Regions from separate parts of the Bhargavaea sp. GQ12 genome, predicted to be linked through region 3. Evidence: predicted binding sites of a transcription regulator. Region 3 holds the regulator's gene; each other region holds the start of a gene.

Region 1 (4,310 bases), on a different contig from region 3:
GGAAGCGGCCGTCATCGCCGTGCCGGACGAGAAGTGGGGCGAAGTGCCGAAGGCGATTGTCGTCCTGCATGAGGACCGCGCGGCGACCGAACAGGAGATCATCCAGTTCTGCCGCGACAACATGGCCCACTTCAAGGCACCGAAGTCGGTCGAAATCGTCAATGCCCTCCCGAAAACCGCAACCGGGAAACTCCAGAAGTTCAAGCTGCGGGAAATGTACTGGGAAGGCGCGACGAAAGTGAACTGAATAAATGGAAGGAAGCCCCGGACGGGTGTCCGGGGCTTTACATTTTGGTGCATTTGGCTGTCAGACCCTGAGGGATCCGCGGAACCCTCTGGCTGCGTAGTACGAATCGGCACCGCTGTGATAGAGGAAGACGGTGTCATACCGGCGGTCGCAGAAAAGGGCGCCGCCCAGTTTGCGGATGCGTTCCGGAGTCTGGATCCAGCTCGATGTCTTCTTGTCGACCTGCTCCAGCTCCTGCAGATGCCGGTACTCCTCCTCCGTCAGCATCTCGATGCCCATCTCGGCGGCCAGATCCATCGCGGAATTCTCCGGCTTGTTCTTTTTCCTCTTCTCGAGTGCCTCCCGGTCATAGCAGATGCTCCGGCGGCCTTTCGGGCTTTCCGGCGAGCAGTCATAAAAGAGGTATTCACCGGTTTCCGTGTCTTTCCCGACCACATCGGGCTCGCCTTCGGTATCTTCCATGGCCTGGAGGGAGCGGAGCTTGTCCGGAGCGGCTTCCAGCCGGGATTGGACGTCCGCCCATTCGATGCCTTCGTGGCGGTGCATGTTTTCTTCGAAGCGGGTTTTCAGTACGTTGAGCAGTTCTTCCTGGTTTTGTGTCATGGAGACGCCTCCTTGATCAAGGGATAGGTTCAGTATACCGAATTTTCAACGGGCGGTCCGGGGAGAATCAGTGGCCGACTTGAAATAAGAAGGGCGGAGTTGCAATAAGGGTGCTGTAGTTGAAATATGGAGACCGAGGTTGCAATAAGGAAGCCCGGTTTGAAATAAGGAGGCTGAAGTTGAAATAAGGAATGCGGAATTGAAATAAGAAAGGTCAAGTTGCAATAGGGCCTCCCAAATTGCAACTTGGGGACCAGAATTGCCACATGGCATCCAGAGTTGCCACATGGCACCCGGAATTGCCACATGGCATCCAGAGTTGCCACATGGCACCCGGAATTGCCACATACGCGTTGCCTCAAACAAAGCCGGAAAGTCCCGTAACGGACTTTCCGGCTTCCACATTATCTCCCTTTAAACTCAGGCTTCCGCTTTTCCGCAAATGCGTTCAGTGCCTCGATCCGGTCTTCCGTCGGGATCGTCACTTCATACGCCTTGCGTTCGATGGCGAGCCCGGTCTGGATGTCGGCGTTCATGCCGTGCTTGATGGCGAATTTCGCCTGCTGGAGGCCGATCGGACCGTTGGCGAGCATCTGGTCGGCGAGTTCTCCGGCTGCGTCCAGGAGCTGCTCCGGCGGTACGACTTTCGTGACGACGCCGTACCGGTAGGCTTCTTCGGCCTTCATCCGCTTGGCGGTGAGGATCAGTTCGAGTGCTTTCGCTTCGCCGATCAGGCGGGGCAGGCGCTGTGTGCCGCCGGCGCCCGGGATGATGGCGAGGCTCGTCTCGGTCAGGCCCATGACCGCCGTTTCCGAGGCGACGCGGAAGTCGCAGGCGAGCGCCAGTTCCATTCCGCCGCCGAACGCGTAGCCGCCGATGACGGCGATCGTCGGCTGGGGCAGGTTTTCGATGGCGGTGAATACTTCGCCGATTTTATAAAGATTCCGTTTTACATGCTGTTCCGGCAGAGTTTTGCGTTCCTTCAGATCGGCGCCGACGCTGAATGCACGATCGCCGGCGGCCGTGAACAGCACAACACGGATGTCCGGGTTGATGCGAATTGATTCGACGACCTGCCCCAGTTCAGAAATCAGTTCATAGTTGAATGCGTTCATCGCGGCCGGCCGGTCAAGCGTTACGATGCCGATATGGCCTTTTTGTTCATAGCGGACGGTTTCCATATTCAATCCCCCTCATTGTGTGAAAAATCCCCCGTTTACAAAAACATTACCATGAGGCGCCACGTTCCGCCACTGCATGACAGAAAAAGGTCATTGCATAAACAAGAAGCAATGGGGTAAGATAAAAATACGAACAGATGTTCTTTTCTTCAGAAGGAGGGGAGGGACAGTATGCCATTGATCCCGCCGGAGGCACTGCCTCACTTTGAAAACCAGATCTACCTGCCGATGCTCCTCATCATTCTGGAGCGCGACCGGCTCGCATTCGAAAAAGGCCCGTTCAAGCTCAAGCGCCCGTACCTTGCGATGATCGCGGAGGCGGAAAAGCTTGTGCAGAAGGACCTGAAGGAATCGCGTCTTTACATGCGCCGCCACTCAATGAAGGTGATCAAGGGGAACCATGACGACATGTTCACGGAGTATGTATTCATCCATGGCGGCTACGAGGACCACCGGCGCTACCTGAACGTCAGATTGCGCAACCGGTCGGAGGAATTGCTTGGAGTTTACCTGGCGATGGGTGACCGCGCCATCTAGATGAATTCCCGGTCGAGCCCGGGATGACGCAGATAGTACTGCATCCGGGAAAACTTCTTGTCCAGCCGGCAGGCGAGGGCATACTGACGGTTCATTGTCTGGATCGAGACGTTCACCCGGATGGTGTCGCCGTTTTCCAGCAGCACCTCGCAGGAACTGGAGTTTCCCCAGTAATCTTCGATGCCGTGCAGCCCGATCCAGACATTGCTATCGGATTGCGGCGAAAGCGTCGGGAGAAAGATGCACGGCATCCCCATGTCCTGGACGATCAGCACAGGGACTTTATGATGATTTCCGATTAGCTTGCTGGAAATCTGAATGGCCTGCCGAAGCGTGGTCCCATACATCTCACAGGCCCGCTTGAGGGTATTGAGCGGCCTGCTGTCGAGCAGGAGCTTTTCTTTCTTCTCCGTAACGACCGTGCAGACCTTGCCATCAATCACTTTAGGCTCAAGAGCCAGTGTGTCGAACGAAATATAATAAGGAGATGCCAGCCGTTTCATGTCCAAAATAGATGACCCCCTGACTATGTATACATCTAATTATAGAAATCGCTGGAAATAAAGCAAGACTTATTTCTTATTATTGCTAATTAACTGTGAATATCGAAAATTTAAAAATAACCGTTGCATCCGCCACCCGTTTGCATATATAATAGGAAAAAGCGCCAGGTGGTGAATGGAATGGAACATTACTATTCGTACGCGGAATTCCTGAAGGCGGTCGGCAAGGGTCAGGCGAGTCCGTCTGAGCAGCTGCTGAACGATATCTACATGGACCTGTTCCTGAAGCATGTGCACCGTGAACAGACGAGGGAACGCCTGCTCAATCTGATCGACGAGGCACTGGACAAGAAAGACGTGGAGGCCTTCAATCTGCACACCGAACAGCTGAATGAGCTGGAAGACGACGAAACCGTGAAACCGTAACGCTGGAGGATTGCTGACATCATGCCGAAATCATATTGTTGAACCGTCCGTACTGAAGGGGATTTGAGCCCTGTGTGCGGGCGGTTTTGTGTGTCCGGACGCGTTCAGACATGCCGTCCGGGAGAGGGGAAGGCCGCTCCGTTTTCTCAAAAAACCGGTATCAGATTGATTGAAAACACCTGTTCGCTTTTTGCTCGAGAAGAATAGGGGAATATGATACGATAGTGACATTATCGAGAGTTCCACGAACGCAATCGGAAGGGGACGGGACATGGTCCAGAAATTTGAACTGCAGGCACCGTATGAGCCCTTGGGCGATCAGCCGAGGGCGATCGACCGGCTGATCGCCGGTGTAAATGAAGGCAAGCGGCATCAGACGCTCCTCGGGGCGACGGGAACGGGGAAAACGTTCACCGTCTCGAACGTACTGACGGAAATCAACAAGCCGACGCTCGTCATCGCACACAATAAGACGCTCGCCGGCCAGCTGTACAGCGAGTTCAAGGAGTTCTTCCCGAACAACGCCGTCGAATACTTTGTCAGTTACTACGACTACTATCAGCCCGAGGCCTATGTGCCGTCGACGGATACGTATATCGAAAAAGACGCGAGCATCAATGATGAGATCGACAAGCTGCGCCACTCGGCGACGTCTTCGCTGTTTGAGCGGAACGACGTCCTGATCGTGGCGTCCGTGTCGTGCATCTACGGTCTCGGTAACCCGGACGAATACCGCGAGATGCTCGTGTCGCTCCGGGTGGGCATGGAAATCAGCCGCAACGAGCTGCTGCGCCGGTTCGTCGACATCCAGTA
Region 2 (4,310 bases), on a different contig from region 3:
ACCCCTTTCAGCATCTGGCTTGTCGTCACAGCAATCCCCTCCAGTATCTTGCATAACCAACTACCACTATCTTGTTTTCCATGATACCGGGTGATGCCACTCCCGTCAACTATGTTGTTAAACAAAATACCTGCATTCTAAAAAGCCGCCCGGAAGCTTCCGGACGGCTGATTTAGCTGTTCAGTTTTTACGGATGACCGAGTAAAGTGCAGCACCGACAAGGTCGCCTGCTTCCTTCAGACGCTCTTTGCTGACATACTCGATTGTGTCCTGCGGTGTATGATAGTACGGCTCAAGTGCTGCAGTGCCAGGTTCTCGCCGGATAAAGTTCACCGCCGGGATGCCCGTCTCATGGAAGTTCACATGGTCCGAGGCGCCCCGCTGGTAAAGGATCAATTCGGATGGAGTGGCAATCCTGTCCTGTGTAGCAAGCGCCGCCTCGGTGACGATGTTCGGCTGGCCATCCAGTGTGTTCATGAAGATGGCGGTCGCGTTCTCCCAGGACGTGCCGACCATATCCATATTGAAGTTCGCGATGCTCCTGGACACTTCATCTTGAGTCAAAGCCGAAACATAGTGGGCGGAACCGACCAGGCCGATCTCTTCCGCTCCGACAAAGGCGAAGCGCACTTCTTTGTCGATCGGGTAGCTTTTCAGCACGCGGGCGATCTCAAGCGCGGTCGCCGTTCCGGTCGCATTGTCACTCGCACCCGGCGCCAGCGGCACGCTGTCGAAGTGAGCCGACACATGGACGATGTCCGGGTTATTCACGTGCTTCGGCGCGCGCGTCGCGATGATGTTCTGTGACGTCTGACCGGTGAGTGCGTCAACCTTTAGGGTGACCGTGCCGCCCGTGGCAACGACATCTTCAAGGAGCGCTTCGCCGGATGCCTTCCTGATCCCCGCGACCGGAAGCGGCGCATCCTCGCCGATGCTCATGTTGGGAGGCCCGGACGCTTCACTGTTGTCATAGATGATGACCCCCACAGCACCTGCCGCAGCGGCATGGTCAATCTTTTCGCGGAACGAGAATTCTCCACGGCTTATCAGTACGATTTTCCCTGACGCCTCTTCCGTGAAGTCGGCCGGATAGCCCAAGCCGGCATCATAAAGCTGCGCAGTCAGCCCACTTTCTGGTGTCTCTGCGGACCCGGACGGGAAAGCCGCCTCCACTTCATCTCCATTTGACGTGGACAGATGGCCGACCATCGTGTCTGGAATGTCGAACTCCTGGACCTCAATCTCGTAACCATAAGACTCCAGTCGCTCCCTGATCAGGGAAGCCGTTTCCCTCTCCTCGGCGGTTCCGGCAACGCGCGGCCCGATCGTTTCACTCAGATGATAAACGTCCGAATAGATGCGCTCCGCATCAATTCTGGAGATCACCTTCTGGTCAAATGCCGCCGGGTTGCCCGGCTTAGCCGCCTCGGCAGTGGTCTGCCCGCCGAAATCGGCCGGCATCATCACCACACCCGATAGCAAAAGGGACGCTGACAGCGTCAATGCCGCAAATCTGCTTTTCTTCATCCTTCCATTCCCCCTCTTCGGTTTTGTTCCATCAGGGGGATTCGTCCCGGCATTCGGACTTCCCTTCACTTTAAATGAAAACGGTTACAAAATCACATCTGTCTATAACCGCGACAGGTCTGAAGTCCCGCGCGGCCATGAAGGCACTGCTACTTATTATCCCGATTGCTTCTCGTGGCCATACACCGGCCGCACAGACAAAATCCGGTCGATCTTGAACGTGCGCCGCTCCTGCCTGAGAAAGCAGTACGCCGTTACGCTGTCCTTACGGAGGCGCAACAGGCGTACACGCCGCTTTGTGATGCTTCCGTCTGAACCAATATAGATCATGTCAGTCAACTGATGACGCTTCATGCATTTCATCAACAATCCGTGCATCCCGCACCCTCCAATAAGAACGTTTGTTCTCATTATATGCGAACATCCCCGTAGGCGCAACCGAATTGTCCTCAAATCATACAAAGCAATCCTACTGTGTCATTTTTTGTCGAAAAATATGTATTTAGTCCCTTCCCATCCAATAAGACATGCGCTACACTTGAGCGCAAGCCGCGTGCGGCATTTTATAATTGAAAAGGAATGAACCCCAATGTGGAAAGACTTTAAAGAATTTGCGTTCAAGGGCAATGTTCTGGACCTGGCTGTCGCCGTCGTCATCGGTGCCGCTTTCGGCAAGATTGTTTCCTCCCTTGTTGAGAATATCATCACCCCGCTCATCGGAATCCTGGTCGGAGGCGTCAACTTCAAAGGCCTGAGTGTAATGGTCGGGGATGCCGAAGTAACCTACGGCGTCTTCCTGCAGAACGTCTTTGACTTCCTGATCATTGCCTTCTCCATCTTCATGATCCTACGCGGCCTCATGAAGCTGAAGCGCCAGAAGGAAGAAGAAGTGGTGGAAGAAACGGAAGAAGAACTCACCGTACAGGAAGAACTGCTCCGCGAAATCCGTGACCTTCTCAAGGAACAGAAGAACTGAAGAAACAAAAGAAACCCGCTCCCTTAACGGATTTTTCCGTGGGGAGCGGGTTTGAATTTATTAAGAAATTAGTTCGTATGGTAATTCTGTCAAAGGATTTACGCCACCGATTACTAAACCGAAAGCAATAGCCCCCATCGTTAGCGCCGTGAAGAGTCTTTTCTTCATTATCCATCCGTCCTTCCATATAATTTAGTTCAGTATAGCATAAAAGATTCAGTGTAAATATGCAATTATGCATATTTTGAACTTTTCTCAAGTGACTTATGTATCAGTTTTGCGATGTATGCCTCTTCCTCATGGCTTATGCCAAGCCGATTATTTGTATCATGAAGGTAGTGGAACAGAAATTCCTCAAAAGGCGGTGACGGGACCAGCTGATCCTCCACCTGAAGCCGGACGGACGCCAGTTCTTCGATAAACGGCCGGATTGTCCGGAGCAGATGAACATTGTTCAGCGACCGCGTCCACTCGCTCCGGAATTCCCTTTCATTCATCACCACGGCACGGTCCAGACTTTCCGAAAGATCGGGGTCTCCGCAAGTCTGGATGCAGTGCGCCGCATATTTTTCAAGGAAGCGGATTGCCGCATCCGTGCTGCAGAGCCCCGAACGGATCGCCTGATGCATCAGGAGTGTGACCGCAGTTGCCCGATCGGTACCTCCGAGAATTTCGTTTTCAATGACGAGAAAAGCAATGTCCGTCGAGCGTTTCAGAAGCAGGTCCGGCCAGACAATGCCTGCCGCCGGATTTTCACCGAATACCGGCTCCCGTTTATATGGCCGGACTGCAGGCTGCTGCTCCGACGGGTTTTCAGTCGGCAACTGTCTTCTTCGGCGCCTCGGTTTATCCTCCTCCATCGCGTGGAGCAGCATGTTGCAGTCATGTCGGATCCGGTAACGGAGCCGCTCTGCTTCTTCATCAGAAAGCCGGAACCCGGCCATGATGTGATGGCCATGATGATCCTCCCGGCGCAAATAATAGTAATAATGAACCTCGCCGGTCAGATCCGATGCCAACGGCATGACAATCTGATGGACCACCTCATCCAGCTGGTATTCGTATTTCGGATAGAACCGGTAGGTGTGCCATTCTTTTTCTAGATGCATGTTCATCCTCCATTCAAACCCACTTTACTGCTGCCCGGAACTCTGTGACGCAAGGCTGGCCTGAGCGTCCGATGGCATGCGCGCCGCGTTCCGGAAACACCTCAGTCAGAACCAGCAGGTCACCTTCTCGCAGACATCTGTTAAGGCGGTCAATCAGTCGCGGGCTTCCGAAATGGATATAGTGATCCTTCCCGCTTCGGCAGGCTGCCGTCGGATATTTCGAGTCGACGACCGCAAACATGGCTTCTTTCGGGATTCCTTTCCGCACCCTCCAATCATGAAGGCGGAGGAAAAAGTCCGATTCCGACTCTTCGATATCTCTTTTTGGCACATCTCTTGTCAAAATGCGCCATTCTGCAGGCGCTGTGACCACTCTGCCTTCAGTTTGCCGCGGGGTATGGCCCGGCTTCCTCCTGTTTGTCCTTCCACTGCTCAGGCACACCCAGGGATGGCTCAATTTTAGGAACAGACGAACACATACAGGCAACTGATGGACCGCCATTTTACCCGTGTAGACAGGGGCAGCCGGCAAGCCTTCCGGACCTAGAATGGTCAGGGAGTCTGATTCCGTGTCATGCACGATTCGGAGGTCCGATAACGTCAGGAACTGGCCGCTTCTTCCGGCATACTGACGGTCGGTAGGCCACAATAGGTGACGGCCGTTGTGATGCGCCTTTTTTCCAGTCCATCCTGCTCCG
Region 3 (4,310 bases):
AACAAGATGATGTTTGACGGGTCGTCGATTGAAGGGTTCGTTAGGATCGAGGAGTCGGATATGTTCCTGGTTCCCGACATGGACACGTGGACGGTATTCCAGTGGGATACGGGATCCGGAAAAGTCGCCCGGCTCATCTGCGATGTTCACCGCGCAGACGGATCGCCATTCGAAGGGGATCCCCGAAGCAATCTGAAGCGGGTGCTTAAAGAAATGGAAAAACTGGGCTTTACCAAGTTCAATATCGGGCCTGAGCCGGAATTCTTCCTTTTCAAATTGGATATGAACGGCGAACCAAGCCTGGAACTGAACGACTATGGCGGCTACTTCGACCTTGCACCTACCGATCTGGGCGAAAATTGCCGCAGGGACATCGTACTTGAGCTTGAGGCGCTAGGCTTCGAGATTGAGGCATCGCACCATGAGAACGCCCCGGGCCAGCATGAGATCGATTTTAAATACGCAGACGCCATCCGGGCATGCGACAACATCCAGACATTCAAGCTTGTAGTCAAGACGATCGCCCGAAAACATGGACTTCATGCCACGTTCATGCCTAAGCCGCTGTTCGGCGTGGCAGGTTCCGGGATGCATGTCAACATGTCGCTATTCAAAGAAAGCGAGAACGTTTTCGAAGATCCTGAAGGAGAAGAGGGCCTGAGCCAAACCGCTTACCAGTTTATGGCCGGCCTGCTGCAGCATGCGCATGGCTTTACAGCCATCGCGAATCCTACCGTCAACTCTTACAAGCGTCTGGTGCCGGGCTATGAAGCACCTGTATACGTCGCGTGGTCGGGCACGAACCGCAGTCCGCTTATCCGGATTCCGACCTCGAGGGGATTGAGCACACGGGTCGAAGTGCGTTCGGTCGACCCTACAGCCAATCCGTACATGGCGATGGCTGTCCTTCTCGGAGCCGGGCTCGAAGGAATCCGCAACGGCATGGAGCCTCCGGAATCCGTCGACCAGAACATCTATGAGATGAGCCTCCGTGAACGCCGGAGCATGGGCATCGAAGACCTTCCGGCAAGCCTGAAAGAGGCGCTGGGCGCCCTTGCAGACGACAAGGTCATCCAAAATGCCCTCGGCAGCCATATCTACAAGAATTTCATGGACACAAAAGAAGCGGAATGGAACATGTTCCGCACAACAGTCCACCCGTGGGAGCGGGAGCAGTACATGAAGATGTACTGACTGCACGCAGATAAAAAGTGAGCGCAGCCTAATCGGTTGCGCTCACTTTTCTGTTTAAAGTTGTTCTATGGCTTCCCTGACCGGCGTGTCGCCTGAAACTAGCTCGAAGGAAAGGTTGCGGGTATTCTCCTTGTCCAGCGCTTCAAAGACGGCATGGGCGACATCTTCCCGTGGAATGCCGCCCGGCTCCAGATGTTCTGAAGCGGATACCCGGCCTGTTCCGGGTTCATCCAGCAGCAGGCCGGGACGGACGATCGTATAGTCCAGGCCACTCGCTCGGAGGATGTTGTCGGCGTGGTGCTTTGCCACGTAGTACGGACGGATGGCGTCAGACCAGCGTTCCCTGTCCTCGGCACCGATTGCGCTCACCATCAGGAAACGACCGACTCCCTTTTGTCCGGCGGCTTCGATTGCCTTGGCGGCTCCATCCAGGTCGATCAGCAAGGTTTTGTCAGGGCCGGTATGCCCGCCGCTTCCCGCAGTAAACACAACAGCATCCATATCTGCCATTATCGAAGACAGATCTGCAGTGCTGCCTTCAAGATCGGCAACGACGGTACGTGCTCCCATATTTTCGAAAACTGCCTGCTGCTCTTTTTTTCTGATCATGGCGGTCGGTGTATGCTCACCGCTCTCAACGAGAAGCTTCACCAGCATCTTGCCGATCTTGCCGTTTGCTCCGATGACAAGTACGTTCAAAATGATCCATCTCCCCTCTCATGCTAATGAGTCCACTATATCGGAACGGAGGGGCAGGGGACAATGGAAAGACGTCGGGCTGCAGACATGAAAAAAGCCGGCAGCGCGTTTCCGGAAAGCGGTGCCGACTGAATGATGATCCGACCCTGCAGGATCTTACTGGATATGGCGGTAGACGCCCACAACTTTACCGAGGATGGATACCTGGTCGACGATGATGGGATCCATCGACGGGTTTTCTGGCTGGAGGCGGAAATGCCCGCTTTCTTTGAAGAAGCGCTTGACTGTCGCCTCATCCTCTTCAGTCATTGCGACAACGATTTCACCGTTATTCGCGGTGCTCTGCTGGCGCACGACGACATAGTCACCGTTCAGGATGCCGGCCTCGATCATGGATTCGCCCATGATTTCCAGCATGAACAGCTGGTCGTCCGAGCTGCCGTACTGATCGGGGAGAGGAAAATATTCTTCGATGTTTTCGACCGCTGTAATTGGCTGGCCTGCTGTAACCTTCCCGACGACCGGGACCTGAAGAACATCCGCTTTAGGGATGGCGTCGCCGGTTTCAAGAATTTCAATAGCGCGGGGTTTGGTCGGGTCACGGCGGATGAGGCCCTTGTTCTCCAGGCGGGCCAGATGGCCGTGGACCGTCGAACTGGAAGCGAGCCCGACAGCCTCGCCTATTTCGCGGACGGAAGGCGGATAGCCTTTCGACCTGACCTCTTCCTTGATGAAAGTCAGGATGGCTTCCTGCCTTTTCGACATTTTCTTCAAACGGATTCACCTCTTCTTTTAACGTATTAGCTAGTTCCAAGTATATCAGCCGTCTCAATGAAATGCAAACATAGGTTCGAGAAAACCGCTTGACAAAAACATCTGTTCGCATTACGATGGGGTTATTATACGAACAAGCATTCGAATTTCTATTAGGAGGGGCCATTTATGAACCTGATCCGCAATTATTCTTACGTTGTATTCTTATTTCTCATCGCCATTGTTTCAGTCGCCATGCTGCCGGGACAGGAAGAGCCGGAACGTGCAATGACCGCCGAAATCCGAGTGAATCCCGGCGATACACTGTTCGCCCTGCATCAGAAAGCGGAAACTTCGCTTCCGGCTGACATATGGATAGAGGAAGTGCTCAAGATGAACGGTAAACATGATTCGACGATCCTTGCCGGAGAGACGCTTCTCGTACCCTCTAAAATGATGTATTCCGATGATATACAGCTGGCCGGTGAGGGAGAGTGAAGCGGGCCCGGACATGTGCTGTATATTGCCGGGTGAGCACTGAGAAAGAGTCCCAGGACATGTCACTAGAGCGTCAGGAGGAAGAGCTGCGGGCATTTGCGGACGAGCTTGACTTTACGGTGACCTCGGTTTTTAAAGACCGGCACAGCGGCTACGATATGGACCGGGACGGTCTCCTGGACCTGATCGACCATGTGCGGGAGGGTGAGGCGGAAATCGTCCTTGTCCAGGATGAGACCCGTCTCGGACGCGGGAATGCCCGTGTGGCAGTGCTGCACCTTCTGCAGAAGGCAGGGGCATCCACTTATACATATACGGACAAAGGTCCTGCAGCGCTGGATGAAATGGACACAATGCTGCTTGAGATATTGGCCATCGTCGAGGAATATCAAAGGAAAATGCATAATGCGAAAATTCGCAGGGGCATGCGCCGGGCAGTGGAAAAGGGCTACCGTCCTGAGCAGAATCTGAAAAAGCGGGGCAATCCCGAAGGCCGCGAACGAATTGATGTCCCGCTTGGGGAAATTGTCAGTCTCAGGCAGAAAGGCCTGACATTCGAAGAGATCGCTTCCACGCTTAGAGGACTCGGCCATGATGTCAGCAAGGCGACGGTACATCGCCGCTACAGAGAATATATCGAGGAAGAACAGACGAGCGAATGAGTTGCGCTCGTCTCTTTTTTTACTTATGTTTAGGACAAATGGAAAGGGGAGATTTCATGCTTTCACCCGAAAAGCTCGCCCGTATCAATGAATTGGCGAATAAGAAAAAGACTGTCGGACTGACGATGGAAGAAGCGAAGGAACAGACATTGCTCCGCAAGGAATATTTGGGGGTTTTCCGTTCCAATATGAAGCAGACAATCGAGAACGTAACCGTCATCGACCCGGAGGGCAATGACATTACGCCGGACAAAGTAAAACAGCTCAGAAACAACAAATTTCCGAACTGACATCGCCTTCGCCTGAATCCGGTTGTAAAGACCGCCGGGCTCGTCTAAACTTAAAAAGATTCAACTACTTGTTCGTGAAAGGATGTCGAAAGATGGCGAATCATGCCGATGCACTTGCAATCACCACGATCCGGACTCTGTCCATCGATGCGATCGAGAAAGCGAATTCCGGTCACCCGGGACTTCCGATGGGCGCCGCTCCAATGGCGTACAC

Evidence for each region. Region 3 encodes LexA, which represses DNA repair genes until DNA is damaged. Its sites were predicted from a motif close to CGAACATATGTTCG; they were not measured.
Region 1: the regulator LexA is predicted to act here: its motif matches at 2,162-2,175, upstream of AC6CHQ_RS09370 (YhjD family protein).
Region 2: the regulator LexA is predicted to act here: its motif matches at 1,922-1,935, upstream of AC6CHQ_RS09900 (WYL domain-containing protein).

The regions. Positions count from the first base shown of each region.
Region 1 covers NZ_JCAXEU010000008.1:99,114-103,423, reverse strand. Annotated here, with positions in the region: gene AC6CHQ_RS09385 (long-chain-fatty-acid--CoA ligase) at 1-247, shown strand, start outside; gene AC6CHQ_RS09380 (DUF4256 domain-containing protein) at 308-850, opposite strand; gene AC6CHQ_RS09375 (enoyl-CoA hydratase-related protein) at 1,255-2,031, opposite strand; gene AC6CHQ_RS09370 (YhjD family protein) at 2,203-2,568, shown strand; gene AC6CHQ_RS09365 (competence protein ComK) at 2,565-3,071, opposite strand; gene AC6CHQ_RS09360 (IDEAL domain-containing protein) at 3,252-3,497, shown strand; gene uvrB (excinuclease ABC subunit UvrB) at 3,769-4,310, shown strand, end outside.
Region 2 covers NZ_JCAXEU010000009.1:63,558-67,867, reverse strand. Annotated here, with positions in the region: gene AC6CHQ_RS09910 (PadR family transcriptional regulator) at 1-29, opposite strand, end outside; gene AC6CHQ_RS09905 (M20/M25/M40 family metallo-hydrolase) at 181-1,527, opposite strand; gene AC6CHQ_RS09900 (WYL domain-containing protein) at 1,684-1,905, opposite strand; gene mscL (large conductance mechanosensitive channel protein MscL) at 2,117-2,503, shown strand; gene AC6CHQ_RS09890 (lantibiotic dehydratase C-terminal domain-containing protein) at 2,737-3,612, opposite strand; gene AC6CHQ_RS09885 (lantibiotic dehydratase family protein) at 3,626-4,310, opposite strand, start outside.
Region 3 covers NZ_JCAXEU010000010.1:24,658-28,967, forward strand. Annotated here, with positions in the region: gene glnA (type I glutamate--ammonia ligase) at 1-1,194, shown strand, start outside; gene AC6CHQ_RS10370 (SDR family oxidoreductase) at 1,249-1,893, opposite strand; gene lexA (transcriptional repressor LexA) at 2,050-2,667, opposite strand; gene AC6CHQ_RS10380 (LysM peptidoglycan-binding domain-containing protein) at 2,836-3,144, shown strand; gene AC6CHQ_RS10385 (YneB family resolvase-like protein) at 3,141-3,806, shown strand; gene AC6CHQ_RS10390 (DUF896 domain-containing protein) at 3,863-4,096, shown strand; gene tkt (transketolase) at 4,189-4,310, shown strand, end outside.